Regions from separate parts of the Streptomyces sp. NPDC051561 genome, predicted to be linked through region 3. Evidence: predicted binding sites of a transcription regulator. Region 3 holds the regulator's gene; each other region holds the start of a gene.

Region 1 (9,447 bases), on a different contig from region 3:
GCTGCGGTCGGTGCTGCCCGCGGTGCACTTGGAGCCCCGGTAGTCGGTGACGATCGGCAGGGAGTAGGTGCCCGGCCTGTCCGGCGCCGTGACCGTGTGCTTGATCCGCACCGTGGAGTGGGCCGGGATCACCCCGGTCCAGGTCTCCTTCTCCTCGCCCGGGGCCTCGGGCAGTTCGATGGTGACCGGCGGGGTGGGCTTCGGCCCCGGGTTGGTCAAGGAGATCACTACCGGGACGTAGCCGCCGGGCCCGATCCGGTCGTCGGGGACGTCCGTGCTGATGTCGACCGGCGGGGTCGGCCTGACGATCTCCGGGGTGACGGCGCAGGACGGGTCGGTCGAGCCGGGGTCGCAGTTGGAGCGGGGGGAGGTGACGTCGACCCCGTTGGTCAGCCTGCCGTCGCCGGTGCCCTCGGGGCCCAGCTTCACCGAGTACGTCACCCTGGCCTCGGCGCCGGGCGCCAGATCGCCCTTGAACTTCAGCGTCGTGCCCCGGTAGGTCACCTCGCCGGTGCTGGCCCTGGCGTCGTTGTTGTACTTCCCGTCGTCGAGGTTGCCCTTCAGGTCGTCGGAGAAGGTCGCGTCGGGGTACGGGAGCTTGCTGATGTTCTTCGCGGTGATCGTGTATCTGAGGGTGTCACCGGGGGCGGCCCGCATCGGGGTCACCCTCTTGGTGACTCTCAGGTCGGGGACGGGGACCGAGAGGGCCAGGGACGAGGGGACGTAGACGTCGCCGCCGGTGGTGAAGGTGAGGTTGGCCGAGGTCGCGCCCTGGGGGATCGCGCCGTCCGGGACCTCGAAGTCCTTGGCGTCGATGCTGAGGTTGTTGGGGACGTTGGGGTCGAGGGCGCCCTCGCTGCGGCTGATGAAGAAGTTGTTGTTCCTGCCGATGGACGGCTCGGTGACCGCCTGGCCGTTGACCAGGAACTGGTCCTTGTTGGTGTTCAGGTCGCCCTCGTACGCGCTCACGCTGGCGTGGATGTCGCCGGCGGTACGGAGGAAGCCGGTGACCGGAATCGTCGTCGCGGCCTCGGCCCTGCTGCGGGGGGACTTCTGGATGACGTGGCCGCCGTACACGTAGACCTGGCGGCGCTCGGGGGCGTGGGCGGCGTTCGGGGCGTCGTAGCCGTAGACGACGGTCAGGGACCAGCCGCCGACGCAGCCCTGGCCGGTCGGCGCCCAGACGTTGCCGACGGCGATCTCGGCGGGGGAGCCGGTGGGGGCGCCGGCGAACAGGCCGGTGATGTCGGCTTCGGCGGTGTAGTAGTGCGGGCCCTGGACGGCTTCCGGTGTGCGGACCGCGTGCTCGACGTCGACCGCGGTCTGCGGGCCGCCCGCGACCCGGACGACCGGGCGGGTGGTCAGGGGGTCGCCCGGCGGGAGGACGAGGGGCGGTTGTTTCTCCCTGCTGAGATCGCACATCCTGCGGGGTGAGCCGAACAGCAGGGTGCCCGCGTTGCCGCCCCAGTAGAGGCGGGCATGGGTGACCTTCGCGCCGGGGGGAATGGTCACCCGGCCCGTGCTGGAGTTGAAGGTCTGGGTCATCCCGCCGGTGTTGATGTTCTGCTCGACGAAGCTGTTGTTGTTCTTGGGGCCCCTGCCCTGAAGGGTTTCCTGGCAGTCGGCGGCGACGTCGGCGGGCGTGGTCGGGCAGCCCAGGACCGCGTTGCCGATCGTGGCGAAGTCCCCGTACAGCGCCGTCTCGTACCTGAGGCGGAAAGGGTCCACGACATTGGCCTGCGCGGGCGGAGCGGCCGCGACGAGCGCCGGGACGGCGAGTGCGGCCACCGCGAGGAGGGCTCGGGCGCGGGAGAGTCTCAGAAGGCGCATAAAACATTAGTTAAACGGATAATCCGGGCATTCTTGTGTTGCGCCACGCGAGGAGGGCCGGCCCCAGGAAAGGGCGGCGGGGGGCTGGGATTACGCCGCCGGGCGGGCCCGGTACTCCTGGATCTCGCACATCGGGGGGCGCTCCTCCGTGTCCACGGGGTGGGTGCGGGGGACGAAGGCGCCGTTCTCGCGCTCGAACTGGGTGAGCGAGGGCCGGATCAAGTGGCCCCGGGAGAGCCGGAGTTGGGCGGTTCGGTAGATGGAGGCCGCCATCCTGCCCAGTGCCTGGCCGTCCTGGTGGCGGTGCTTGCGGACACCCACGTCCACCTGGGCGAGTGCGTCGAGGCCGACGGTGTGCAGGGCGTCGATGAGGAGGCCGAGTTCGACTCCGTAACCGACGGGGAAGGGCAGCCGCTCCAGGAGGGTCCGGCGGGCCGCGTACTCACCGCCCAACGGCTGTACGAACCCGGCCAGTTGGGGCCAGTGGAGGTTGAGCAGGGGGCGGGCCATCAGCTCGGTGACGCGGCCGCCCTGGCCGGCGGTCCGGCCGGTGGCGGGATCGGCGGGTTCGGTGCCCAGCGGGCGGTCGTACGTCGCCTTCACGAAGTCGACGTCCGGCTCGGTCAGCAGCGGCCCGAGGATGCCGGAGACGAAGGAGGAGTCGAAGTCGATCAGGTCGGCGTCGACGAAGCAGACGAGGTCACCGCGGGTGACCAGGAGCGAGCGCCACAGCACCTCACCCTTGCCGGGCAGTGGCGGGACGCGCGGGAGGATGTCGTCGCGGTGGACCACCCTCGCACCGGCCGCCGCTGCCGCCTTCGCCGTGCCGTCGGTGGAGCCGGAGTCGATCACCACGAGCTCGTCCACCAGGGGGGCGGCCTGGCCCATCAGGTCCCGGCGGATCGCGGCCACGATCGCGCCGACCGTCGCCTCCTCGTCGAGCGCGGGCAGGACGACGCTGACGGTGGTGCCCCTGGCCGCCTTCGCGGCAAGCAGTCGCTCCAGCGGGCGGTCGGCGGCGGTCCAGGACCGCGCGGCCAGCCAGCGCTCCACCTCTTGCAGCACGCCCGTCACTCCTGACTCCGTCGCCTCGGCCGGCAGGCTGTGCCGGCACTCGTGTGATCCATCTCGCGGTCCGGACGCCTAGCTCTTGCCTCCGGGGGTTCGGTTACAGTCTTGAACAACGCGGAGAGACGTCGCATGTCGGGGTCGTCGCCGCACACAAACACCCGGGCCGCTCAGGCGCGCATCCGGAGTCATAGCGCTCATCCAGAGGGACTGAGGGAAACGGCCCGTTGAAGTCCCGGCAACCCCCCTGCCGACCGCGAGGTCAGGCCGGGAAGGTGCCAATTCCGTCTCGCGGCGAACGTCGTCGCGGGGAAGATGAGGAGGGACCTCGCCATCATGGCTGTGCAGACCACTGAGAACACCACCACCGCCGTAGACCTCGGCCCCGCCGCCGCGCTGTCCTGCCGCGAGTGCGGCGAGCGCTTCGAGCTCGGCCCGATCTTCGCCTGTCAGCTCTGTTTCGGTCCGCTGGAAGTCGCGTACGACCTGCCGACCGCGAGCCCCGAAGAGCTGAAGAAGCGCATCGAGGCCGGTCCGAACAACATCTGGCGCTACGCCCCGCTGCTGCCCGTCCCCGCCGACGTCGCCGAGCACCCCAGCCTGAACCCCGGCTTCACCAAGCTGGTCAAGGCGGACAATCTGGCCCGCGAGCTGGGCGTCACCGGCGGCCTGTTCGTCAAGGACGACTCGGGCAACCCGACCCACTCCTTCAAGGACCGCGTCGTCGCGATCGCCGTCGAGGCCGCCCGCGCCTTCGGCTTCACCACCCTCTCCTGCTCCTCCACCGGCAACCTGGCCGGAGCGGTCGGCGCCGCCGCCGCCCGGGCCGGCTTCCGCTCCTGCGTGTTCATCCCGCACGACCTGGAGCAGGGCAAGGTCGTCATGGCCGCCGTGTACGGGGGCGAGCTGGTCGGCATCGAGGGCAACTACGACGACGTGAACCGCTTCTGCTCCGAGCTCATCGGCGACCCGCTGGGCGAGGGCTGGGGCTTCGTCAACGTCAACCTGCGCCCGTACTACGGCGAGGGTTCCAAGACCCTGGCGTACGAGATCTGCGAGCAGCTCGGCTGGCAGCTGCCGGACCAGCTGGTGATCCCGATCGCGTCGGGCTCGCAGCTCACGAAGATCGACAAGGGCCTCCAGGAGCTGATCAAGCTCGGTCTGGTCGAGGACAAGCCGTACCGGATCTTCGGCGCCCAGGCGGAGGGCTGCTCGCCGGTCTCCACCGCCTTCAAGGCCGGGCACGACGTGGTCCGCCCGCAGAAGCCGAACACCATCGCCAAGTCCCTCGCGATCGGCAACCCGGCGGACGGCCCTTACGTCCTGGACATCGCCCGCCGTACCGGTGGCGCGGTCGAGGACGTCAACGACGAGCAGGTCGTGGACGCGATCAAGCTGCTGGCCCGCACCGAGGGCATCTTCGCGGAGACCGCGGGCGGTGTGACGGTGGGCGTCACCAAGAAGCTGATCGAGGCCGGTCTGCTGGACCCGGCCCTCACCACCGTCGTGCTGAACACCGGCGACGGCCTCAAGACGCTGGACGCGGTGGCCCCGACCACCGGCCCCTCCGCGACCATCCGCCCGAGCCTGGACGCGTTCCGCGACGCCGGCCTGGCACGCTGAATCACCCACGTAACGGAAGGCTGAACACCATGAGCGTCAAGGTCCGCATCCCCACCATCCTCCGTACGTACACGGGCGGCGAGTCCGAGGTCGCCGCCGAGGGCGCGACCCTCGCGGAGGTCATCGCCGACCTGGAGAAGAACCACACCGGCATCGCCGCGCGCGTGCTGGACGACCAGGGCAAGCTGCGCCGGTTCGTGAACGTGTACGTGAACGACGACGACGTGCGCTTCGAGAGCGGCCTGGAGACGGTCACGCCGGACGGCGCCGGAATCTCGATCATCCCGGCCGTCGCCGGAGGCTGACCATCGAGCACAGTGCCGGAGGCTGACCGTCCGGCGCAGTGCCGGAGGCTGAGCCGCCTCGAAAAGGCTCCCGTTAACGGAAGTTGCCCTCTCCGCTCACAAGCGGAGGGGGCAATTCTGCATGGTTGAAAGAGGTAGGATAGGGGAAGCCCCTCCGCTCGCCCGTGCCCCGTGCATATGAGAACGCGAGAAGATGAGGGTCGCGCGTTCGAGCCTTTTGTCGCCGAAGCGCACTCTATGTCCGGCCCGACTTGCCCCGGAATAACGTCAGTTGACCGTTCCGGGTGTTCAGGTGTGCCCAGAATTCTCGTCCAATTGACCTGTTGCAGAGGGCAGTTGGGCGGATACATTCAGCCGCGGTCGACGCGCTACGGCGCACACTCACCGCGTTCCTGTCGGCGGGTGGGGTCTGACCCGGGGTCGCGAAGTGCGGCCTCGCGCAAGGGCCAGTAATAGGGGAGTTAGGCATGGCTCAGGGCACCGTCAAGTGGTTCAACGCGGAGAAGGGGTACGGCTTCATCGCGGTCGACGGTGGTGCGGATGTTTTCGTCCACTACAGCGCGATCCAGATGGACGGTTACCGCACCCTTGAAGAAGGTCAGCGAGTCGAGTTCGAGATCTCGCAGGGCCAGAAGGGTCCGCAGGCGGACATGGTCAAGCTCGCCGTCTGATCTCGGCGCGATCGGCCACCGACGCACACTTCAGCGACTTATTCGGCACTCACGCGCCTAGGGCTCGTATCCCGTCATCAGGGGTACGGGCCCTTGGTGCGTTTGGCCCACGGTGGGTGCCGGCCCCCGCGATCTGTGGTAGCCGCTTGCACTCTCCTATGCCGAGTGCTAATCATTGGCGTTAGCACTCTCCCAGTGAGAGTGACAGAACTTGGACCAGGTTCGGTGAGGCCGAGAGGTGTCGGGGTAAGGAATCCCGGGCATCGCGAAGCCGTCCGTCGCGGGCACCGATCCCCCGGTCCGGAGAAATCCACCCCGTGGGAGGACCACTTCACATGGCCAAGATCATCGCGTTCGACGAGGAGGCCCGGCGCGGCCTCGAGCGTGGCATGAACCAGCTCGCCGACGCCGTCAAGGTCACCCTTGGCCCCAAGGGCCGCAACGTCGTCCTTGAGAAGAAGTGGGGCGCCCCCACGATCACCAACGACGGCGTCTCGATCGCCAAGGAGATCGAGCTGGAGGACCCTTACGAGAAGATCGGCGCCGAGCTCGTCAAGGAGGTCGCGAAGAAGACGGACGACGTCGCCGGTGACGGTACGACCACCGCGACCGTCCTCGCGCAGGCGCTGGTCCGCGAGGGCCTCCGTAACGTCGCCGCGGGTGCCAACCCGATGGCGCTGAAGCGCGGCATCGAGAAGGCCGTCGAGGCCGTCTCCGGCGCCCTCCTGGAGCAGGCGAAGGAGGTCGAGACCAAGGAGCAGATCGCCTCGACCGCCTCCATCTCCGCCGCCGACACCCAGATCGGCGAGCTCATCGCCGAGGCGATGGACAAGGTCGGCAAGGAAGGCGTCATCACGGTCGAGGAGTCGCAGACCTTCGGCCTGGAGCTTGAGCTCACCGAGGGCATGCGCTTCGACAAGGGCTACATCTCGGCGTACTTCGCGACCGACATGGAGCGCATGGAGTCGGCCCTTGAGGACCCGTACATCCTCATCGTCAACTCGAAGATCGGCAACGTGAAGGACCTCCTTCCGCTGCTGGAGAAGGTCATGCAGTCCGGCAAGCCGCTGCTGATCATCGCCGAGGACGTCGAGGGCGAGGCGCTCTCCACCCTGGTCGTCAACAAGATCCGTGGCACCTTCAAGTCCGTCGCCGTCAAGGCCCCGGGCTTCGGTGACCGCCGCAAGGCGATGCTGAACGACATCGCCATCCTCACGGGCGGCACGGTCATCTCCGAGGAGGTCGGCCTCAAGCTGGAGAACGCCGGTCTCGACCTGCTCGGCCGCGCCCGCAAGGTCGTCATCACCAAGGACGAGACGACCATCGTCGACGGTGCCGGCGAGAGCGAGCAGGTTGCCGGTCGCGTCAACCAGATCCGCGCCGAGATCGAGAACAGCGACTCGGACTACGACCGCGAGAAGCTCCAGGAGCGCCTGGCGAAGCTGGCCGGCGGCGTGGCCGTCATCAAGGCCGGTGCCGCCACCGAGGTCGAGCTCAAGGAGCGCAAGCACCGCATCGAGGACGCCGTTCGCAACGCGAAGGCCGCCGTCGAAGAGGGCATCGTCGCCGGTGGTGGCGTCGCCCTCCTCCAGGCCTCGGCCGTCTTCGACAAGCTGGAGCTCACCGGCGACGAGGCAACCGGCGCCAACGCCGTGAAGCTCGCGCTGGAGGCCCCGCTCAAGCAGATCGCCGTCAACGGTGGCCTTGAGGGTGGCGTCGTCGTCGAGAAGGTCCGCAACCTGCCGATCGGTCACGGCCTGAACGCCGCGACCGGCGAGTACGTCGACATGATCGCCGAGGGCATCCTGGACCCGGCGAAGGTCACGCGCTCCGCGCTGCAGAACGCGGCCTCCATCGCCGCGCTCTTCCTCACCACCGAGGCCGTCATCGCCGACAAGCCCGAGAAGGCCGGCGCGGCCGCCCCGGGTGGCATGCCGGGCGGTGACATGGACTTCTGAGCCACGGCTCAGCAGTTCGCGTCAGCTGTACGGACCGAGGGCGGCACCCCCTGCGAGGGGGGTGCCGCCCTCGGGCGTATCCGGGTGCCGGCCGCAGGGGTATCCGGGATCACACGGTGGCTGCCGGGGGAAATGGAATGCGCTCAGCCGCGGGCCGGTTGCACTCCATGCATACGCACATATCTCCATGCCCCCATGTCCCGTACAAGGAGCCCTTGTGTCAGCCACGCCCGCGAACCCCGCGCCCGCGACCCCCACGCCCTCCGCACACCGCGCCGCCGGCATCCTGTCCCGCCCGGTCCGTATCAACGGCCTCACCGTCCCCAACCGGATCGCCATGGCGCCGATGACCCGGATGTTCTCCCCGGGCGGCATCCCCACCGATGACGTGGTCTCGTACTACGCGCGCCGGGCCGCCGCGGGCGTCGGCCTGATCATCACCGAGGGCACCTACGTCGGCCACGACTCGGCGGGGCAGAGCGACAGCGTCCCGCGTTTCCACGGCGAGGAGCAGCTGGCGGGCTGGAAGAAGGTCGCGGACGCCGTGCACGCGGCGGGCGGCACGATCATGCCGCAGCTGTGGCACATCGGCATGGTGCGCGAGGCCGGTCAGCCGCCCTTCGCGGACGCCCCGCCGGTCGGCCCCTCCGGTGTGAACACCCCCGACTCCGAGGTCACCGGCAAGTCGATGACCCAGCAGGACCTCGACGACGTCGTCGCGGCGTTCGCCCAGGCCGCCGCGGACGCCGAGCGGCTCGGCTTCGACGGCGTCGAACTGCACGGCGCGCACGGCTACCTGGTCGACCAGTTCCTCTGGGAGGGCACCAACCGCCGCACGGACGCGTACGGCGGCGACCCGGTGGCCCGCGCGAAGTTCGCCGTGGAGATCGTGGCGGCGGTCCGCAAGGCCGTCTCCCCGGACTTCCCCGTCCTCTTCCGCTACTCCCAGTGGAAGCAGCAGGCGTACGACGCCCGCCTCGCCGAGACCCCCGAGGAGCTCGCCGCCCTCCTCACCCCGCTGGCCGACGCCGGCGTCGACGCCTTCCACGCCTCCACGCGCCGCTACTGGCTGCCGGAGTTCGAGGGCTCGGACCTGAACCTGGCGGGCTGGACAAAGAAGATCACCGGCAAGCCCACCCTCACGGTCGGCTCGGTCGGCCTCGACGGCGGCGACTTTCTGCACTCCTTCGCGGGCAAGGGCGCCGAGGCCGGCAACATCGACAACCTCCTGGACCGCTTCGAGAACGACGAGTTCGACATGGTCGCGATCGGCCGGGCGCTGCTCCAGGACCCCCAGTGGGCGGCCAAGGTGCTGGACGGCCGCTTCGACGAGCTGAACGCGTACGACGCGGCGTCGGCGCTCAAGACGCTCAGCTGACGGCTGACGGCAGACGGCAGACGGCGGAACAGCCGCGAAGGGCCGGGGCCGGAGGGATGCACGATCCCTCCGGCCCCGGCCCTTTCGCCGCGGGTGCCGCGGCTCAGACCCCCGCGGGCTGCTTCGCCGCGTCGGTGCCGTCGGGTGCGGGCTCGGTCACCCCGCCGGAGGCGACCGGTTCCGTATCGGCCGGTGCGTTCAGCTCCACCAGCATCGACTTGGTGAAGCCGAAGTAGTACGTGGCGAGGAAGCCGACCGCGTACCCGACCAGCAGGCCGCCCGCGTAGATGGCGACGGTGGTGCCCAGGCCGTGGTTGCCCTGGAGGAGCGGGAAGAGGGCCCAGCCGGACGGGCCGATGGCCGTGGAGCCGACCTTGTCACCGAGCATCGAGAAGAGTCCGACGAACGCACCGCCCGCCGCACCGCCCGCACAGGCCGTGATGAAGGGGCGGCCGAGCGGGAGCGAGACACCGTAGATCAGCGGCTCGCCGACGCCCAGGAAACCGGCCGGGAGGGCGGACTTGATGGTCGTACGGATCGACTTGTTCCGCTTGAGTCGCAGGTAGACCGCGATCGCGCAGCCGACCTGGCCCGCACCCGCCATGGCGAGGATC
Region 2 (9,447 bases), on a different contig from region 3:
ACCCGCGACAAGGTGGTCTTCCTGACCTTCGACGACGGGGCGGAGAAGGACCCCGCATTCGTGCGGATGGTGCGGGAGTTGAAGCTGCCGATCAGCATGTTCCTGACCGACAGTGTGGCCGGGAGCGACTACGGGCACTTCGAGCAGCTCCGTGACGCGGGCGGCGGCACCGTCCAGAATCACACCACCGGGCACGAGAACCTGCGCACCCTCTCCTACGAGGGCCAGCGCGCCCAGATCTGCGGTCAGCAGGACCGGTTGCAGAGCCGGTTCGGCAAGCGGCCCACGCTCTTCCGCCCGCCCTACGGCAACTACAACGCGGACACCGTGCGCGCGGCGGGCAGTTGCGGGGTGAAGGCGCTCGTCCTGTGGCGGGAGTCGATGCAGATCCACAACATGCGGTACTCGGAGGGCGACCGCCTGAAGCCCGGCGACATCGTCCTCGCGCACTTCCGCGGCCCCGCCGAGCTCAAGGGATCGACGATCACCGAGATGACCACCCGCATGCTCCGCCGCATCCAGGACCAGGGCTTCACGGTGGCCCGGCTGGAGGACTACCTCTAGCCGGAGGACTGCCTCTGGGGCGAGGCCCCGGCCGCCCCCGGGCCCCGCCCCCTACCCGCCGGGGCAGTCGCAGCCGCCTCCCGCGCTGCGGCAGACGCAGGCCGGCTGGATGACGGGGGCGGGGTCAAGGTGGGCGGTCCGCCAGGAGTGCGCTCCGCCGTGGACGGTGCCGGCCGCGATCAGTACCGCCACCACGGCCTGGACGGTGCCGGTGATCACCAGCCTGCCGCGCAGGAGGACCACGCCGGTCACGAGCACGACCGCGGCCACGACGCCGAAGGTGATCACCGGGGCCCAGTCCACCGTCCGGAGCGACTCCGGGTGCGCCGGCCCCGTGGCCGTCCGGCCCTTCTCAACTCCCGGCAGGGACCGGAAGGCGAAGAACACGACCGTCCCGGCCACCACGACGGCGTCCGTGACGAGGAACAGCACGGCCAGCGCCGCATCGCCCCACCGGCTCGGACGGTCACGATCCGGTCGGCGGCCTTTTCCTCCGGGCGGGTTACGGGCCGGTTCGGAGTCGGATGCCATGGCTCGCACTGTCGTACGGAACCGGAGAGGCGGCCGGTGCGTTGTCCGTACCGAGACCCTTCCGGCCCCGTACCGCGACGTCCCCCGGCCCGCCCCGGGGCCCTGTCGGGGCCGGGCTCGCTCACTCCCGGCGGTCCTCAATTGGCACTCCGCTTGACCGAGTGCTAACCGCGTCATAGTCTCGGCTCTGGCACTCACCACTGGAGAGTGCCAACACAGCGACGGGCAGGTCCGGCACCCGCGACGACGGATCCACCTGGTCGCCACCCCAGACTGTTAACCCCGTGAGATCTCCGAAGGGGGAGACCGGATCGTGACGACCGCAAGCTCCAAGGTTGCCATCAAGCCGCTTGAGGACCGCATCGTGGTCCAGCCGCTCGACGCCGAGCAGACCACCGCCTCTGGCCTGGTCATCCCGGACACCGCGAAGGAGAAGCCCCAGGAGGGCGTCGTCCTCGCCGTGGGCCCGGGCCGCTTCGAGAACGGCGAGCGTCTGCCGCTCGACGTGACCGTCGGCAACGTAGTGCTGTACAGCAAGTACGGCGGCACCGAAGTGAAGTACAACGGCGAGGAGTACCTCGTCCTCTCGGCCCGCGACGTTCTCGCCATCGTCGAGAAGTAAGCAGGCCGGGGAGTAACTCACTTCCCGCATTTGTTGAACCGCGCCCCTGGCCCCCGCATACACGCCGGGTGGCTGGGGGCGTAGTTCATTTTGCGCAGTTCGTAATTCCGAGAGGACTTGAAAAGCTCCATGGCGAAGATCCTGAAGTTCGACGAGGACGCCCGTCGCGCCCTTGAGCGCGGCGTCAACAAGCTTGCCGACACCGTGAAGGTGACGATCGGCCCCCGCGGCCGCAACGTCGTCATCGACAAGAAGTTCGGCGCCCCGACCATCACCAACGACGGTGTCACCATCGCGCGTGAGGTCGAGCTCGACGACCCGTACGAGAACCTCGGCGCCCAGCTGGTGAAGGAGGTGGCGACCAAGACCAACGACATCGCGGGTGACGGTACGACCACCGCCACCGTGCTGGCCCAGGCGCTCGTCCGCGAGGGTCTGCGCAACGTCGCCGCGGGTGCTTCCCCGGCCGCCCTGAAGAAGGGCATCGACGCCGCGGTCAAGGCCGTGTCCGAGGAGCTCCTCGCGACCGCCCGCCCGATCGAGGACAAGTCCGACATCGCCGCCGTGGCCGCGCTCTCCGCGCAGGACCAGCAGGTCGGCGAGCTCATCGCCGAGGCGATGGACAAGGTCGGCAAGGACGGTGTCATCACCGTCGAGGAGTCCAACACCTTCGGCCTGGAGCTCGACTTCACCGAGGGCATGGCCTTCGACAAGGGCTACCTCTCGCCGTACATGGTGACCGACCAGGAGCGTATGGAGGCCGTCCTCGACGACCCGTACATCCTGATCCACCAGGGCAAGATCGGCTCCATCCAGGACCTGCTGCCCCTCCTTGAGAAGGTCATCCAGGCCGGTGGCTCCAAGCCGCTGCTGATCATCGCCGAGGACGTCGAGGGCGAGGCGCTCTCCACCCTCGTCGTCAACAAGATCCGTGGCACGTTCAACGCCGTGGCCGTCAAGGCCCCGGGCTTCGGCGACCGCCGCAAGGCGATGCTCGGCGACATGGCCACCCTCACCGGTGCCACCGTCATCGCCGAAGAGGTCGGCCTCAAGCTCGACCAGGCCGGTCTGGACGTACTGGGCACCGCCCGCCGCGTCACCATCTCCAAGGACGACACGGTCATCGTCGACGGCGGGGGCAACTCCGACGACGTCAAGGGCCGCGTCAACCAGATCAAGGCCGAGATCGAGTCCACGGACTCCGACTGGGACCGCGAGAAGCTGCAGGAGCGCCTGGCGAAGCTCGCCGGTGGCGTCTGCGTGATCAAGGTCGGCGCCGCGACCGAGGTCGAGCTCAAGGAGAAGAAGCACCGTCTGGAGGACGCCATCTCCGCGACCCGCGCCGCGGTCGAGGAGGGCATCGTCTCCGGTGGTGGCTCCGCGCTCGTCCACGCCGTCAAGGTCCTTGAGGGCAACCTCGGCAAGACCGGCGACGAGGCCACGGGTGTCGCGGTCGTCCGCCGCGCCGCCGTCGAGCCGCTGCGCTGGATCGCCGAGAACGCCGGCCTTGAGGGCTACGTCATCACCTCCAAGGTCGCCGACCTGGAGGCCGGCCAGGGCTTCAACGCCGCCACCGGCGAGTACGGCGACCTGGTCAAGGCCGGTGTCATCGACCCGGTCAAGGTCACCCGCTCCGCGCTGGAGAACGCCGCTTCCATCGCCTCGCTGCTGCTCACGACCGAGACCCTGGTCGTCGAGAAGCCGGCCGAGGACGAGGGCGACGCCGGTCACGGTGGCCACGGCCACTCCCACTGACCTCCGTCAGTAGCCGGTTGAACCAGTAGCCGGCTGGACCAGTAGCCGGTTGAACGCCGAGGCCCGGCGCCCCTTCGGGGGTGCCGGGCCTCGGCGCGTTTCCCGCAGGGGCTACGCGGAGTGGTCCAGTACGTCCGGACGTACCGCCTCCGCGAAAGGCACCCCCGCCGCGTACCGCTCCAGCTCGGCCAGCGCGTGATCGGCCATCCGGTGCAGCTCGTTGCCGAAGGACCCGGCCAGATGCGGGGTGAGCAGGACGTTGGGCAGGGTGTAGAACGCCGAGCCGGGCGGCGGGACCTCGGGGTCCGTGACGTCCAGTACGGCGTCCAGGCGGCCGGACTCCAGGTGCCCGAGCAGCGCGGACTCGTCGACGAGGGAGCCGCGCGAGGTGTTGATCAGGGTCGCCCCGTCGGGCATGGCGGCGAGCTGGGCGGCGCCGATCATGTGCCGGGTCTCCGGGAGCTGGGGGGCGTGCACGGAGACGATCGTGCTGCGGGTGCACAGGGTCAGCAGATCCGTCGGCTCGACGCCCAGGCGGGCCGCTTCGGCCGGGGTGACGTACGGGTCGTACAGGAGCGTGTGCACGTCGAAGGGGGCCAGCAGCTCGATGACGCGCCGGCCGATGCGGGAGGCGCCGACGATGCCGACGGTGCGCCGGTAGTTGCCGGAGGTGTGCAGGTCGGTGCGCCAGTCGTGGTCGGAGCCGTCGAGGCCGCGGTAGGTGCGGGCGGCTCTGGCGACATGTTTTCCGGCGAAGAGGATCGCGGCGAGCGTGTACTCGGCGACGGGCAGGGCGTTGGCCCCGGCGGCCGAGCTGACCGCCAGGCCGCGTTCCCAGCAGGCCGGGGTGATGTGGTGCTTGACCGATCCGGCCGCGTGCACGACGGCGCGCAGCTTCGGGGCCCGGGCCAGGATGTCGGGGGTGAGCGGGGTGGCACCCCAGCAGGTGAGGAGCACCTCGGCCTCGGCGAGTGCCGCCGCGAACTCGGGGGCGTGCAGGTCGTGGGCGACCAGGTGGGGGTCGGTGCGGGCGAGCTGGGCGAGGCGGGTCCGCCGGTCGTCGCTGAGCAGGCGTTCCGCGATGCCGGGGCCCATCGCGAGCAGGGTGGCGGGGCGGTGCGGAGACGGGGCTTCGGGGCGATTGTCAGTGGCGTGGTGCATGGTGGAACTCGGGCTCCTCATCGGGTCGTTCGGCGCTAAGGAACTGCCCGTCACTTGACGCTGCCGGCGGTGAGCCCGGCCTTCCAGTGCCGCTGGAGGGAGACGAAGGCGACGATCAGGGGGATGACGGCGAGGAGCGATCCGGTGACGACCATCGGGAGGTAGGTCGGCTCGGCGTGCGCGTTGGAGTTCCAGGCGTACAGGCCCAGGCTCAAGGGGAAGAGCTTCTGGTCGGAGAGCATCACCAGGGGGAGGAAGAAGTTGTTCCAGATCGCGGTGAACTGGAAGAGGAAGACGGTCACGAAGCCCGGCATGATCATGGGCAGCCCGATCGAGACGAAGATCCGCAGCTCGCCCGCGCCGTCGATACGGGCGGCCTCCAGGGCCTCGTTCGGGATGTAGCCCGCGCTGAAGACCCGGGAGAGGTAGACGCCGAAGGGGTGGACCAGGACCGGCAGCAGCACCGACCAGTAGGTGTTGACCAGGCCGATCTTGCTGGCGAGGAGGTACATGGGCAGTGCGAGCGCGGTGGTCGGGACGAGCACCCCGAGCAGCACCGTGGAGAACAGCTTCTCCTTGCCCCGGAAGGCGTACTTGTCGAAGGCGTAGCCCGCCGCGACGCTCACCAGCGAGCTGAGGACCGCCCCGACGCCCGCGTAGAGCAGGGAGTTGGCGTACCAGCGGAAGTAGATGCCGTCGCCGTGCTCGGCCAGTGCGGAGAGGTTGGCGCCCAGGTCGAAGCCCTCGAAGGAGAAGGCGTTGCCCGCGAGCAGCCCGCCGGCGTCCTTGGTGGCGGCGGTGAGCAGCCAGACCAGCGGGAAGAGCATGTAGAGGGTGGCCAGCACGAGTGCGCCGTTGACCGCGGTCCGCGACAGCCAGCGGTTCGCGGGGCCTGAGGGGGCGGTCGGGGAGACCGGGGTGACTCCGCCCGAGGTGGCTCGGGCGGCGGGGGAGACGGTCGTGGTCATACCGTGCTCTCCTCTCTGGCCTGCGACGTGGTGGTCTGCTGCGCGGCGGCCTTCGGGTGCTTCTGCTTCTTGGGCTTGCGTCCCGCCGACAGTCGCGTCACCACGAACGACAGCAGCGCGGCCGTCAGGGCGAGGAGTACGGAGGCGGCGGCGGCGAGCCCGTAGTCGTTGCGGTCGAAGGCGGCGGTGTAGGCGTACATGTTCGGTGTCCAGGTCGAGGAGACCGCGGACCCGGTGCCCTTGTTGAGGATCAGCGGCTCGGTGAACAGCTGGAGCGAGCCGATCACGGTGAACAGGGCGACCATCACCACGGAAGCCTTGATCAGCGGCACCTTGATGCTGAACGCGGTCCGCCAGGCCCCGGCCCCGTCCACGGTGGCCGCCTCCAGGATCGAGCGGTCCACGGCCTGCAACGCGGCGTAGAAGATCACCATGTTGTAGCCGAGCCACTCCCAGAGCGCGATGTTCACCACCGAGGGCAGCGCCCCCGACGGTGAGAAGAAGTCGAAGCCGATCCCGCCGGCCTCCATCGCGTCGACCACCGGGCTGAGCTGGGGTGTGTAGAGATACACCCAGATCAGCGCGGCGATGATGCCCGGCACGGCGTGCGGCAGGAACAGCGCGAGCTGGAAGAACCGGCGGGCCCTGGCCAGCGCCGAGTCGAGCAGCAGTGCCAGTGCGAGGGCTCCGCCGATCATCAGCGGAATGTAGAACGCGCAGTATCCGAGGAGGACGAGGAAGCCCTCGCGGAAGGCCGGATCACCCAGCGCCGCTGAGTAGTTCCCGAGCCCGCTGAACACGGTCTCCACCCCGCCGAAGCCCAGCCCCGACTGCTTCTCGCTGAACAGGCTGAGCCAGACGGCGTACCCGATGGGCACCACCATGACCAGCACGAACAGCACGAAGAAGGGGGTCAGCAGGAGGGCGGCAGCGGCATTGGTACGGGCCCGTGCACCCGAGCGGGCCCGGGGGCCCGCCTTCGTCGTGTTCGTGCTGGTGGTCATGGTGCGGCTCAGCCCTCGACCTTCAGGCCGCGCTTCTTGAGCTCGGCGACCGTCGCGTCGTGCCCGGCCTTCACCGCGTCGGCGAGGGTGGCGCCGCCTCCGGAGACCTTGCCGAACTGGTCCTTGATGATGCTGTTGGTGGTGCCGGTGCTCGGGCCCCACGACCAGTTCGGGTTGATCGACGTACCGGCGTTCTCGAAGACCTGGTAGATGTCCTGGCCGCCGTAGAACTTCGCGTCGAAGGCCTTCTTCGCCACCGGCCGCAGCTCGGTCGCCGCCGGAAAGGCGCTCGACGTGCCGGACGCGATACGGGCCTTGACGCCCGCCTCGGTCGTCGTCATCCACTTGGCGAACTCGACCGCGGCGGCCGCCTTCTTGCTGCCCTTGGTCACCGCGAACGTCGACCCGCCGAGCATTCCGCTGGCGGCCTTGCCGTCCCAGCTGGGAATCGGCGCCACCGCCCACTTGCCGTCCTGCTCGGGCAGCGTGCCCTTCAGTACGCCCGCGCCCCAGGCCGCACCGAGATACCCGATAGTGCCGCCGCTCTTCAAGGAGTTGGTCCACTCCGGGCTGAAGGAGGCGTTGTTGCGGATCAGGTCGTCGTCGAGGAGTTTCTGCCAGTACGCGGAGACCTTCGACGTCGACGCGTCGGTGGTGTTCACCTTCCAGGTGTCGCCCTCGGCCTTGAACCACTGGGCGCCCGCCTGCCAGGCCATCGCCTGGAAGGTGGTCGGGTCGTCCGGGAAGAAGGTGCCGATCCGCGCCTTGGCGTCCGCCTTCTTCACCTTCTCGGCCGCCGCCCGGAACTCGTCCCAGGTCTTCGGCACCTCGACGCCGTACTTGGTGAAGAGGTCCTTCCGGTAGAAGAAGGCCTGCGGTGCCGCGTCGAAGGGCACGGCCCACGACTTCCCGCCCAGCGAGGTCAGTTCGACCGCCTGCGGCAGGAACTTCTTCTTCACGTCGTCGCCGAACAGCGCGCCGATGTCCTGCACCGAGCCCTGGCTGACGAACTCCGGAAGCATCGGGTACTCGATGGACACCAGGTCGGGGGCGTTGTCCGCCTTCACCGCGTTGGAGATCTTCGCGTAGCCGCCGGCGTTGCCGGACGGGATCTCCTCGAACTTCACCTTGACGTTCTTCTGCGAGGAGTTGAAGGCGTCGACGACGTCCTTGGTTCCCTTCGCCCAGCCCCAGAAGGTGATCTCGACGGGCTTGCCGTCCGCACCGGGGGCGGCGGTGTCACCGTCACCCCCGCCGCCGCACGCCGTGAGCACGGCGAGGGCGGTGGCGGCACCGGCTATGGCATGGGTCGTACGGTTCCAACTGCGGCTCACGGCACGGCTCCTGTACGGAAGGCGACGCTACGGATGGCGACACGGCGTAGGGCACAACTGCCGTGTGGGGATGGCCGCGATCCTGGAACCAGCCTTGACCGAAGTCAAGAGCGAATGAGCGATTGATCGAAATTAGATCAAGCGAGTGTGTGCGGAGCGCCCCCGCGACCGGGCCCCGGAACCCCAACTTCCGTCGGCCGGACACCGCTCGGCGCCCCGCACGAAGCCCGCACCCGCAGCCGTGGCAGCAACGTCAGATGCCGCCGCGCCGCCTCCCCGAACCCCTCGTTCAACCGCTCCACCAGCAACTCCGCCGCATGCCTCCCCACCTCCCGCTTGGGCGGCGCCACCGCCGTCAACGGCGTATCCGCCAATGCCGCTACCTCATCGTCGTAAGCCACCACCGCCAGGTCCTCCGGAACCCGGACCCCCAGCTCGGCCAGCCGCTGCACGATCTGGATCGCATCCACGTCGTTGTGCACCAGCGCCGCCGTCGCCCCGGCAGTCACCGCCTCCCGCAACGCCCCCACCGCCGCCTCGAACCCCTCCGGATCCAGCTCCGCCGGTACGGAGTCGATGGCCCCACGCGGCGCGGAGAGCCCCAGCGCCCCCAGCGCCGCTGCATACCCGGCCCGCACCGAAAGCGCCGTCGGACTGTCCGCCCGCGCCACCAGCACCGGAGCCCCGTGCCCCAGCCCCACCAGATGCCGCACCGCGAGCAGCACCCCGTGCCGGTGGTCCGAGCACACCCGGTCCAGCGCGTCCGCGGGCGTCCCCGGCCCGGGCTGCCGCTCAAGCAGCACGGCCGGTACCGGCAGCCCCGCGATCCACTGCCCGTGCTCCGCCGGATCCTGTGGCCGCCGCCACCCCGGCGCCACCAGCAGCCCCTGCGCCCCGGCGGCCAACAGCCCCTCCACCCGGGCGTGGTCCTCCTCCGGCCGGTAGTCCGAGATGCGCAGGATCAGCCGCGCCCCGGCCCGCGCCGCCGCCTCGTGCGCACCCCGGATGACCTCGGCGAAGTAGTACGTGGCGGAGGGCGCGAGCAGCCCCAGCACCAGCGCGTCCGGCGGCTCCTGGCGCCCCGCCGGCTGCGCCGCGGGCCACGACACCGACCCGTGCACCCGGTCCAGCAGGCCCTTGCCCGCCAGTACTTCGACGTCCCGGCGGGCGGTCACCGGGGAGACCCCGAGCAGTCCGGCCAGGTCGGAGACCCGTGCGGTGCCGTGCCGGCGCACCAGCTCCAGCAGTCGGTCATGACGTTCAGCTGCGCTCTCACGCACGGCTGCCTCCCCCAGGGATGTAAATCCACATTCCGCGTCGGTGATTCGCTCCGACCCTAGACCAGCAGTCGTGATCGAACGACAGAAGTTTCGATCATTCGACCGCAATCCATTGACCTTCGATCAGTGGAAGTCAATGATTCCGGCGACGCCGACGAAGCCGTACGCCTCCAGGGGAGCAGCATGCCCACGCCGCCCGAAGACCGCGACCTCAGCCCTCGCACCGGC
Region 3 (9,447 bases):
CCGCGCACACCATGCACCACACGGCCTGCCCCAGTGCCACCCGCGCCCAGAAACTCGTCGACAGCAGCGCCCGCACCGACATCCGGGCCCCCGCCCGCATCCCCCGGTACCGCCGCCAGGCGCCGAACACCCAGATCGCGGCCATCATGGCCAGCGCGTACACCCGCGTCCCCGGATGCACCGCACCCACCGGATCGTTCTCGTCCGGGAAGATCCGCCCGGTCACCCCCGCGATGGCCAGACACACCAGCGCCAGCCACCGCGTCCCGCGCAGCATCCGGTAGACCGTGCTCTCCAGGGCCGACCGCAGCCCCTCGCTGGACGGCGACACCGCCAGCGCGTCCGCGTAGGCGTCCGCGACGGACGGCAGGCCGGCGCCCGGTGTCACGGAGGCCGTGTGGGCGCGCATGGTGTGCGCCCACGAGCACTGCGGGTCGATCCTCAGCGCCTCGGTGATCGCCTGCGCGGCCACGTCCTTCCGGCCGGAGAAGTACGCCGCCTTCCAGAGCGCCTCGTGCGCCCCGGTCTCCTCGGGTCCCAGCCGTACCGCCCGCACCGCGGCCTCGTACGCCTCCGGCATCTTCCCCGGCTGGGTCTGCAGCGTGGTGGCCAGCGAGACGTGGGCCACCCAGTGGTCCGGGTGGGTGTGCACGAGCAGCCGGGCCGTCTCCTGCGCCTCGGCCTGGCGCCCCGTGGTGGACAGCAGGCGCTGCCGCATCAGCAGCGCACCGAACATCCCCGGTTCCAGCGCGAGCGCCTGGCCGAGCGCGTACTCGCAGTCCTTGAGTGCCTGCGATGTCACCTCGCCGATGAGGTCGCAGCGGGCCAGGTGCAGCCAGGCGTTGGCGTCCGTCGGGTCCTCGGCCAGCCGTGCGGTGAGCAACGGCCTGGCCTCCTCCTGACGTTCGAGGTCGATCAGAGCACCGGCCCGCTCCGTCATGTCGTGGTACGCACTCACAGCTTTTTCTTCTTCTTCAGGTAGGCGAGCAGATCGTCGTAGGTTCCGCCGTCGTTGGCGAACATCGCCACATTGCGTGCGGACGCGAACCAGGGATCGGTGGACGGTCTGATCTGGCGTACGGCGCCCAGCAGATCCTTGGTATTGATCATCCGGATGTTCCCGGTGCGCGCGGAGTCCAGGAGCGCCGCCTCGGAGGCGCTCTCGCAGAGGTGCGCGAGGTCGGCGCCGGAGAACCCGTCGGTGGCCTTGACGAGTTTGCCCAGGTCGACGGATTCGATCGGCCGGTCCTTGAGGTGGTGGCGCAGGATCTCCGCACGGGCCGGCTCGTCGGGCGGCAGCACCAGGATCGTGCGGTCCAGGCGGCCGGGACGGCGCAGCGCGAGGTCCACGTCCCAGGGGGCGTTGGTGGCGGCCAGCACGAAGACGCCCTCGTTGTTGTTCTCGACGCCGTCGAGTTCGACGAGAAGTTGATTGACGGCGTTGCGCAGTCCGCTGTGGTGCGAGCGGCTGCGTTTGGCGCCGAGCGCGTCGAGTTCGTCGAGAAAGACCACACACGGTGCTTTGCGGCGGGCGGTGCTGAAAACTTCGTGAAGGTTCTTCTCGGACTGTCCGATGTACATGTCGAGTACGTCGCTCAGCGAGATCGACATGAAGGAGGCGCCCAGCTCACCGGCGACCGCCCGCGCGATGAACGTCTTGCCGCAGCCGGGCGGCCCGTACAGCAGCAGCCCTCCGCGCAGACTCTTCCCGAACAGTTTGCGCAGCTCCGGATTGCGCATCGGCGCCAGAAAAGCCGCCTCCAGCCGCTCTTTTACGTCGTTCATCCCGCCAACGTCCGCCAGCCGGATCCCCCCGGGCGCCTCCACGTCGAACGCGTCCGCGTCCCCGGCGTCCCCACTGCCGTCGGCCGTCAGCGGCACCGGGGCGTCCGCCGCGCCGCCCGAGGCCGCGAACCGCGGCGGCAGCACGTCCTCGACCTCGTGCGCGGCAGCCTGCCAGTCGAACTCCCCGGCAACAGGAGGCACTTGTCGCGCAACGGACGGAACAGCGGCCACCGGCGCACCACAAGAGTCCGGGACCGCGGAAGAAACCGGATCCGCAAGAGACTCCGGCTCCGGAAGAGAAACCGGATCCGCAGGAGGAGCCGGCACCACCGGCCCCACTGCCCCCATAGCCCGCACCATCAACTCCCGCGCCCGCACGTCCCCCGGCGCATGGGTCAACGCCACCGCCGCCTCCGCGACCGCCGCATCCCCCATCCCCGCCTCCAGCAGCAGCTGCGCCACATGCAGCCGCAGGGGTACGTCGTCGGGAGCGGCCGCCACGGCGGCGCGCAAGCTGCGCAGGAGAGGTGACTCGTCGGACATGCCAACACCCTACGAAGGAGCCACACCCGCCCCTGCGGCCACCCCTCCCCCGAGCCCCTCTACGGCCGCCCCAACCCCTCCAGCAACAACTGCCCGTACTCCCGGTGCGCCAGCGGCAGCCGGTACGTACCGTCGCCCTCCGCCAGCACCACCGACGCCTCGATCAGCGCGGCCAGTTCCCCGTCGCCCGCGAAGACCGTCCGCACCTGCTCGGCGGTGAAGTTCCCGGTGAACGCGGACAGCCGGGCCCACAGCAGCCGTTCCGCCCGTCCGCACAGGTCGTGGCTCCAGGCGATGGCCCGCAACAGCGTGCTGTGCCGGGCGGGCTGCTTGGGACCGTGTATCAACACCCCGAACCTCGCACCCGGTTCGCACAGACTGCCGTACAACTGCTGCGGGGTGGCGGACCTGCCGAGCGAACGGGCGGCGAGCAACACGCTCAGCGGGTCGCCGTCGAGCCGCTCGGCGAGCAGCCTGGTCCAGAAGACCGGCAGGTCGACGCCCTGCATCGCCGCCTTCTCGCGGAGCAGTTCGACGGTGCGCTCGCGGGAGAGGGGGCGCAGCGGGACCCGCTGCTCGCCGGGCACACCGATCGGGGTTCGACTGGTGACCAGGATCTGCAGGCCGGGGCAGGCGTCGTGCAGCCGGCCCACCAGATAGGCGCAGCCCGCCCGGACCCGCTCACAGGTGTCCAGCACGAGCAGTCCGCGCCGTCCCGCGAGGAGTTGCAGCACCGCTTCCATCGGGTCGGTGCCGCTGCCGGGGGCGGTGGCGGCGTGGAGGGCGGCGGCCACGGTCTGCGGCACCAGGGCCGCGTCCGCGCAGTCGGAGAGGTCGCAGCGGTGCACGGGAAGATCCGTGACGGCCTCGGCGAGATGGGCGGCAAGGTGCGACTTGCCGACTCCGGCGGGCCCGGTGAGGGTGACCAGGCGGGTCTCGGCGAGCAGTTCGAGGAGCTCACCGAGGGCCGGTTCGTGGGGGGTACGGGGGACGGAGTAGCCGTATGCGGGAGGCATACGACCACTCTGGCCGGGCACCGGCTCCCCGCGCGCCCTCGTGGGCCGGAGATCCGTACACCTAATTCCCCAGGTGAGGGCTACGTAGGTATGCGCGCCGCCGGGCCCCCGCACACCACCCGGCTCACTTCTCCGGGCGACAACTACACGTGGGTGCGGGCACGGTGGGGTCCGGCGAGGGCTGCGGCGGGGGCGGGTCGGCGGTCACCGTGACGGTGACGGTGGGCCGGGGTTCGGGGGCGCGGGTGGGGGGCGGGGGCTCCCAGGTGGAGCGGGTGGGGGGCGGGGACGGGACGTACGGTGGGGCGCCCCGTGGGCTGTGAAGTGGGCTGCGAAGTGGGCCGTGAAGTAGGTGCGGCTGTACGGGAGTTGCAGTCGCCCAGCACATTGGCCCGGAACACCGTGCGCCCGGCCACCTTGGCGGTCAGGTCGCCCCGTACGCACCGCCCGTCACGCTCGTCGGTGACCTTCCCTTCGATACGGATCTCCCGGCCTTCGTTGGTCTGGCCCTCGCAGGAGACGGTGGCGATATTGCGTACCGAAGGGGCGGAAGTGGCCACCGAGGGGCGGGTGTGGGGACGGGTGTTGATCCGTGGGCCGTCGCCGACCGTGGACGTACAGGTCATCCAGTTGACGTCGATGCCGACCCGTTCCAGGGCGCGGGTGCCGGTCCGGTCGGTGGTCAGTGCCACCGCGAACGAGCTCAGCCCGCCGGCGCCGCCGCTCGGTTCGCACGCCACGACTCCCACGACCGCCGCACCCACGGCACCGATCACCGCGAGGGTGCGCCGGCGCCGTATCCGCCTCGTAGCCCCCATGGCAGGCAGCCTCCCACCGCCCGCCCACGCCGAACAGTCGGGTTGCGGCCACTGAGCGCCCGGCCGTTCCACCGCCCCTCGCCCGGGCGCCCCTCCCGCAAGCCGCCCCTCGCTCAACCCCCGAGCAGCAGCCACTCCTGGAGCTCCACCAGATTCCCCTCGGGGTCCTTGAGGTGGGCGACCCGCATCCGCTCGGTCATCGGGGCGGGCCCGTGCACCAGGTGCGCACCCCGCCCGGTGATCTCCGCGCAGTACCCGTCCAGGTCATCGACCCTCAGCACCACGAACGACCGGTGCCCGGCGGGCTCCTCGGCCAGTTCCCCCAGCAGGCCGGCCATCACGGTCCGGTCCTGGAGGGCGATCCCGGCCGACCCGACGGAGGCCGAGAACTTCTCGTAAGGGCCGTCCGCGAAGCCCGACTGCGGCTTGAGCCCGAGCACTTCCCCGTAGAACCGGTAGCAGGCCGCGAAGTCGGTGACCAGCAGCCGCACCTGTGCGAGTTCCATGACGTACTCCCCTCTCTCGTCGATACCGCGGGTGGTTTCAGGACCAGCGTCCGGTGCGCCCCAGCAGCAGCGCGGTGGCCGCGGTGCCCGCCGTGGAGGTACGGAGCACACTGCGGCCCAGTCTGTACGGTTTCGCCCCGGCCGCCGCGAACACCGCCAGCTCCTCGGGCGAAACCCCGCCCTCGGGCCCGACCACCAGCACGATGCTTCCCTGCTCCGGCAGCTCGGCGAGGGCCAGCGCGCCGCTGTCCGCGTCCCGGTCCTCGTGGAGTACGGCGGCGAAGTCGGCGGTGGCCAGAAGTGCCCCCACCTGCTTGGTGCTCATCGCCTCGGCGACCTCGGGGAACCGGAGCCTCCGCGACTGCTTCCCGGCCTCCCGCGCGGTGGCCCGCCATTTCGCGAGGGACTTCGCCCCCCGCTCGCCCTTCCACTGGGTGATGCACCGCGCCGCCTGCCACGGCACCACCGCGTCCACACCCGTCTCGGTCATCGTCTCGACGGCCAGCTCGCCCCGGTCACCCTTGGGCAGCGCCTGTACGACGGTGATGCGCGGCCGGGGCTCGTCCTCGACGAGGGTCCCGGTCACCTTCACCACCAAGCGGTCCTTGCCCTCTGCGGCGATCACCACGCCCTGTGCGCCGTTGCCGAGGCCGTCCGCGAGCACCAGTTCCTCGCCCGCCCGCAGCCTCCGTACCGACACCGCGTGACGCCCCTCGGCGCCGTCCAGCAGATACTCGCCGCTCTGCGGCACGTTCTCCACCACGAACACCGGCGCCGTCATGACGTCGACCTCCTCAAAGCCATTTCCGTCCACGCCGAGTCCGCCTCGGAGTGCAGCACCTGCACCAGCCGCCCGGCGGGCAGGTCCCGGGCCAGCCGGTGGCCCTGCCCCGCCCACAGCGCCATGCCCTGTGCGTCGCCCACCCTCGCCGCCGCCTTGCGCAGGCCGACCGTCATGTAGTGCACCTCCGGGTAGGCGGAGGGGGCGTAGGGGCCGTGCTCGCGCATGAAGCGGTTGACGAGGCCGCGTGCGGGGCGGCCGGAGAACGCCCGGGTGAGTTCCGTCCGTACGAACAAGGGGTTCTTCAGCGCCTGCTTGTGCATCACGTGCGCCCCGGACTCCGGGCACGCCAGGAACGCCGTACCGAGCTGTGCGGCATCCGCCCCGGCCGCCCGTACGGCGGCGATCTGCGCCCCGCGCATCAGCCCGCCCGCCGCGATCACCGGCAACTGCACGGTCTCGCGGACCTGCGTCACCAGCGACAGCAGCCCGAGCCCGCTGCTGCCGTCGGTCTGCGGGTCGTCGCGGTGGGTGCCCTGGTGGCCGCCCGCCTCGATGCCCTGCACACACACCGCGTCCGCCCCGGCCCACTCGGCGGCCTGCGCCTCCTCGGGGGTGGTGACGGTGACGACGGTGAACGTACCGGCCAGCGCGAGGGCGTCGAGTTCGTCGCGGGAGGGGCAGCCGAAGGTGAAGGACACCACCGGGACCGGGTCGTCGACGAGCAGGGCCAGCTTGGCCTCGTAGCCGTCGTCGGTGGGGTGGCGCTCCTCGGAGCGTTCGTCGATCGGGGTCTCGTACCAGGCGCTCTCGCTGGTGAGCTGCTGCCGGTACAGATCCAGGGTGGCCTGGTCCGCGGACGGCTGCGGCATGAAGAGGTTGACCCCGAAAGGCTTGGCGGTCAGCGCCCGCAGCTGCTTGATCTCCTCGTACATCCCGTCGGCGGTCTTGTACCCCGCCGCGAGAAACCCGAGCCCACCGGCGTCGGACACGGCACCGGCCAGCTCGGGACGCGACACCCCGCCGGCCATCGGCGCGGCGACGATCCCACGCCGGCACAGCTCCCCCAGCGCGGGAATCCCCCGGGACTCAACAGACATGCCCGCATCGTTTCACGATGCGCCCGCCGGGCCGAATCCAAACAGGACGGGGCCGGACCTGGTGGTCCGGCCCCGTCCTTCGTGCTTGTGCGACGCCGGCCGTGGTTGCGCGGTGCCGGCGCAGGTCCCGCTACGGACTCAGCGCCCGTTGCACACGTACCGGCGCCACAGCGACTCGCCGCTATCGCCCGTTGAACGCGTCCTTCAGCCGCGAGAACAGCCCCTGCTGACCGGGCTGGAACTGCCCGGTGGGCCGCTCCTCCCCGCGCAGCTTCGCCAGCTGCCGCAGCAGATCCTCCTGCTGCTGGTCCAGCTTGGTCGGGGTGAGCACCTCGACATGCACGATCAGGTCGCCCCGGCCGCCACCGCGCAGGTGCGTGACGCCCCGCCCGTGCAGCGGAACCGACTGCCCGGACTGGGTACCCGGACGGATGTCGATCTCCTCGACCCCGTCCAGCGTCTCCAGCGGCACCTTGGTGCCGAGCGAGCCCGCCGTCATCGGGATGGTGACCGTGCAGTGCAGGTCGTCACCCCGCCGCTGGAAGGTGGAGTGCGGCTTCTCGTGGATCTCCACGTACAGGTCACCGGCGGGCCCGCCACCGGGGCCGACCTCGCCCTCGCCCGCGAGCTGGATCCGCGTCCCGTTGTCGACACCGGCCGGGATCTTCACCGTGAGCGTGCGACGGGACCGGACCCGGCCGTCCCCCGCGCACTCCGGGCACGGCGTCGGCACGACCGTACCGAAGCCCTGACACTGCGGACACGGCCGCGACGTCATGACCTGGCCCAGGAAGGACCGCGTCACCTGAGAGACCTCGCCCCGGCCGCGACACATGTCACAGGTCTGGGCGGACGTCCCGGGAGCAGCGCCCTCGCCACTACAGGTCGTACACACCACAGCGGTGTCGACCTGGATCTCCTTGGTCGTACCGAAGGCCGCCTCGTTGAGGTCGATCTCCAGCCGGATCATGGCGTCCTGGCCCCGGCGGGTCCGCGAGCGCGGGCCGCGCTGGGATGCCGTACCGAAGAAGGCGTCCATGATGTCGGAGAAGTTTCCGAAGCCGCCCTGGCCGAAGCCACCGGCCCCACCACCGCCCGAAGCGGACAGCGGGTCGCCGCCGAGGTCGTAGACCTGCTTCTTCTGCGGGTCCGACAACACCTCGTAGGCGGCGTTGATCTCCTTGAAGCGCTCCTGAGTCTTCGGATCCGGGTTCACATCCGGGTGAAGTTCACGAGCGAGGCGCCTGAACGCCTTCTTGATTTCGTCCTGGGAAGCGTCGCGGCGCACGCCGAGTACGGCGTAGTAGTCCGTGGCCACTTACGACTCCGCCAGGATCTGTCCGACGTAACGTGCCACTGCGCGTACCGCTCCCATCGTTCCGGGGTAGTCCATGCGGGTCGGTCCGACCACGCCTAGTTTGGCGACTGCCTCGTCGCCAGAACCGTAGCCGACTGCGACCACGGACGTAGAACTGAGTCCTTCATGGGCGTTCTCGTGCCCGATACGTACGGTCATGCCGGACTCGGTCGCCTCACCGAGCAGCTTCAGCAGAACGACCTGCTCCTCCAGCGCCTCCAGTACGGGGCGGATGGTGAGCGGGAAGTCGTGCCCGAAGCGCGTGAGATTGGCAGTTCCGCCAATCATCAGCCGCTCCTCGGTCTCCTCCACGAGCGTCTCCAGCAGAGTCGCCAGGACCGTCGAAACGGTTCCCCTGTCCTCCGGATCGAAGGACTCGGGAAGTTCCTGCACCAACTGCGGTACGTCGGCGAACCGGCGGCCCACCACTCGGCTGTTGAGCCGCGCCCGCAGATCCGCGAGCGAGGTCTCGCCGAACGGCGCCGGGCAGTCGATCATCCGCTGCTCGACCCGGCCGGTGTCGGTGATGAGCACCAGCATCAGCCGGGCGGGAGCCAGCGAGAGCAGTTCCACGTGCCGCACCGTCGACCGCGTCAGGGACGGGTACTGGACGACGGCGACCTGCCGGGTCAGCTGCGCCAGCAGCCGCACCGTACGGGCGACGACGTCGTCCAGGTCCAGCGAGGCGTCCAGGAAGTTCTGAATGGCCCGCCGCTCCGGCGTCGACAGGGGCTTGACCCCCGCCAGCCGGTCGACGAAAAGCCGGTAGCCCTTGTCGGTGGGGATGCGCCCGGCGCTGGTGTGCGGCTGGGCGATGAATCCCTCGTCCTCCAGGGCGGCCATGTCGTTACGGACCGTGGCCGGCGAGACACCGAGCTGGTGCCGCTCGGTGAGCGCCTTGGAGCCGACCGGCTCCTCGGTCCCGACATAGTCCTGGACGATGGCGCGCAGCACTTCAAGTCTGCGTTCACTGAGCATCGCGCACACCTCCAAGCCGTGATGTTCCCTGCTGCCCTGCCTGGCACTCCCCCTGCGCGAGTGCCAGCGATTATCCGGGCCAGTGTACGGCTGTGGGGTGCCACCCGGACAAGGGTGGCAGCTCACGCTAGCGTCACGGTATGGACTTGCGAGGGGAAGAGACAGCTGCGGAATTCGGCTGGGAACGTCTCGCACCGGGCATCGCCAGACGTCGGCTGCCCGGCTGGGATGCCACTGTGGGCCTGGTCGCAGGCGCCCACGGGGCACTCCTGTTCGACACCGGATCCACCCTTCGCGAGGGCGTCGAGATCCGCCGCCAGGCCGAGGCACTGCTGGGCCGCAGAGTGACGCACATCGCGCTCAGCCATCCCCACTTCGACCACGTCCTGGGCACCGGGGTCTTCGCAAACGTCGAGGTGTACGCCGCGACCGGCATGGACACCGCCCTCCTCCAGCACGAGGTGCTCGCGGCGGATGCGGTACGTCACGGAGTGGCGCCCTCCGCCGCCGTGGAAGCAGCCGAACTCCTCACCGCCCCCCACCACCTCGTGCCCGCCGGCCGT

What was found. The regulator HrcA, encoded in region 3, represses chaperone genes, less so after heat shock. The targets are predictions, from matches to a motif close to TTNGCACTCNGNNNNNCNGAGTGCNAA.
Region 1: a site for HrcA is predicted at 5,643-5,669, ahead of groL (chaperonin GroEL). Genes of this name have one in related genera too.
Region 2: a site for HrcA is predicted at 1,237-1,263, ahead of groES (co-chaperone GroES). Genes of this name have one in related genera too.

The regions. Positions count from the first base shown of each region.
Region 1 is NZ_JBITDM010000014.1:51,074-60,520, reverse strand. Features, by position in the region: gene ACIA73_RS27110 (hypothetical protein) at 1-1,830, opposite strand, end outside; gene ACIA73_RS27105 (glucosyl-3-phosphoglycerate synthase) at 1,921-2,895, opposite strand; SAM riboswitch class I at 3,093-3,220, shown strand; gene thrC (threonine synthase) at 3,235-4,521, shown strand; gene ACIA73_RS27095 (MoaD/ThiS family protein) at 4,551-4,826, shown strand; gene ACIA73_RS27090 (cold-shock protein) at 5,294-5,497, shown strand; gene groL (chaperonin GroEL) at 5,833-7,455, shown strand; gene ACIA73_RS27080 (NADH:flavin oxidoreductase) at 7,673-8,833, shown strand; gene ACIA73_RS27075 (PTS transporter subunit EIIC) at 8,937-9,447, opposite strand, start outside.
Region 2 is NZ_JBITDM010000002.1:810,733-820,179, reverse strand. Features, by position in the region: gene ACIA73_RS08015 (polysaccharide deacetylase family protein) at 1-564, shown strand, start outside; gene ACIA73_RS08010 (DUF6234 family protein) at 616-1,095, opposite strand; gene groES (co-chaperone GroES) at 1,409-1,717, shown strand; gene groL (chaperonin GroEL) at 1,847-3,472, shown strand; gene ACIA73_RS07995 (hydroxyacid dehydrogenase) at 3,584-4,633, opposite strand; gene ACIA73_RS07990 (carbohydrate ABC transporter permease) at 4,684-5,601, opposite strand; gene ACIA73_RS07985 (carbohydrate ABC transporter permease) at 5,598-6,605, opposite strand; gene ACIA73_RS07980 (ABC transporter substrate-binding protein) at 6,614-7,939, opposite strand; gene ACIA73_RS07975 (substrate-binding domain-containing protein) at 8,077-9,219, opposite strand; gene ACIA73_RS07970 (DUF2264 domain-containing protein) at 9,403-9,447, shown strand, end outside.
Region 3 is NZ_JBITDM010000006.1:391,258-400,704, reverse strand. Features, by position in the region: gene ACIA73_RS17615 (translation initiation factor IF-2) at 1-958, opposite strand, end outside; gene ACIA73_RS17610 (ATP-binding protein) at 955-2,328, opposite strand; gene ACIA73_RS17605 (ATP-binding protein) at 2,388-3,344, opposite strand; gene ACIA73_RS17600 (hypothetical protein) at 3,488-4,162, opposite strand; gene ACIA73_RS17595 (VOC family protein) at 4,276-4,668, opposite strand; gene ACIA73_RS17590 (16S rRNA (uracil(1498)-N(3))-methyltransferase) at 4,706-5,449, opposite strand; gene ACIA73_RS17585 (nitronate monooxygenase) at 5,446-6,549, opposite strand; gene dnaJ (molecular chaperone DnaJ) at 6,731-7,867, opposite strand; gene hrcA (heat-inducible transcriptional repressor HrcA) at 7,868-8,884, opposite strand; gene ACIA73_RS17570 (MBL fold metallo-hydrolase) at 9,025-9,447, shown strand, end outside.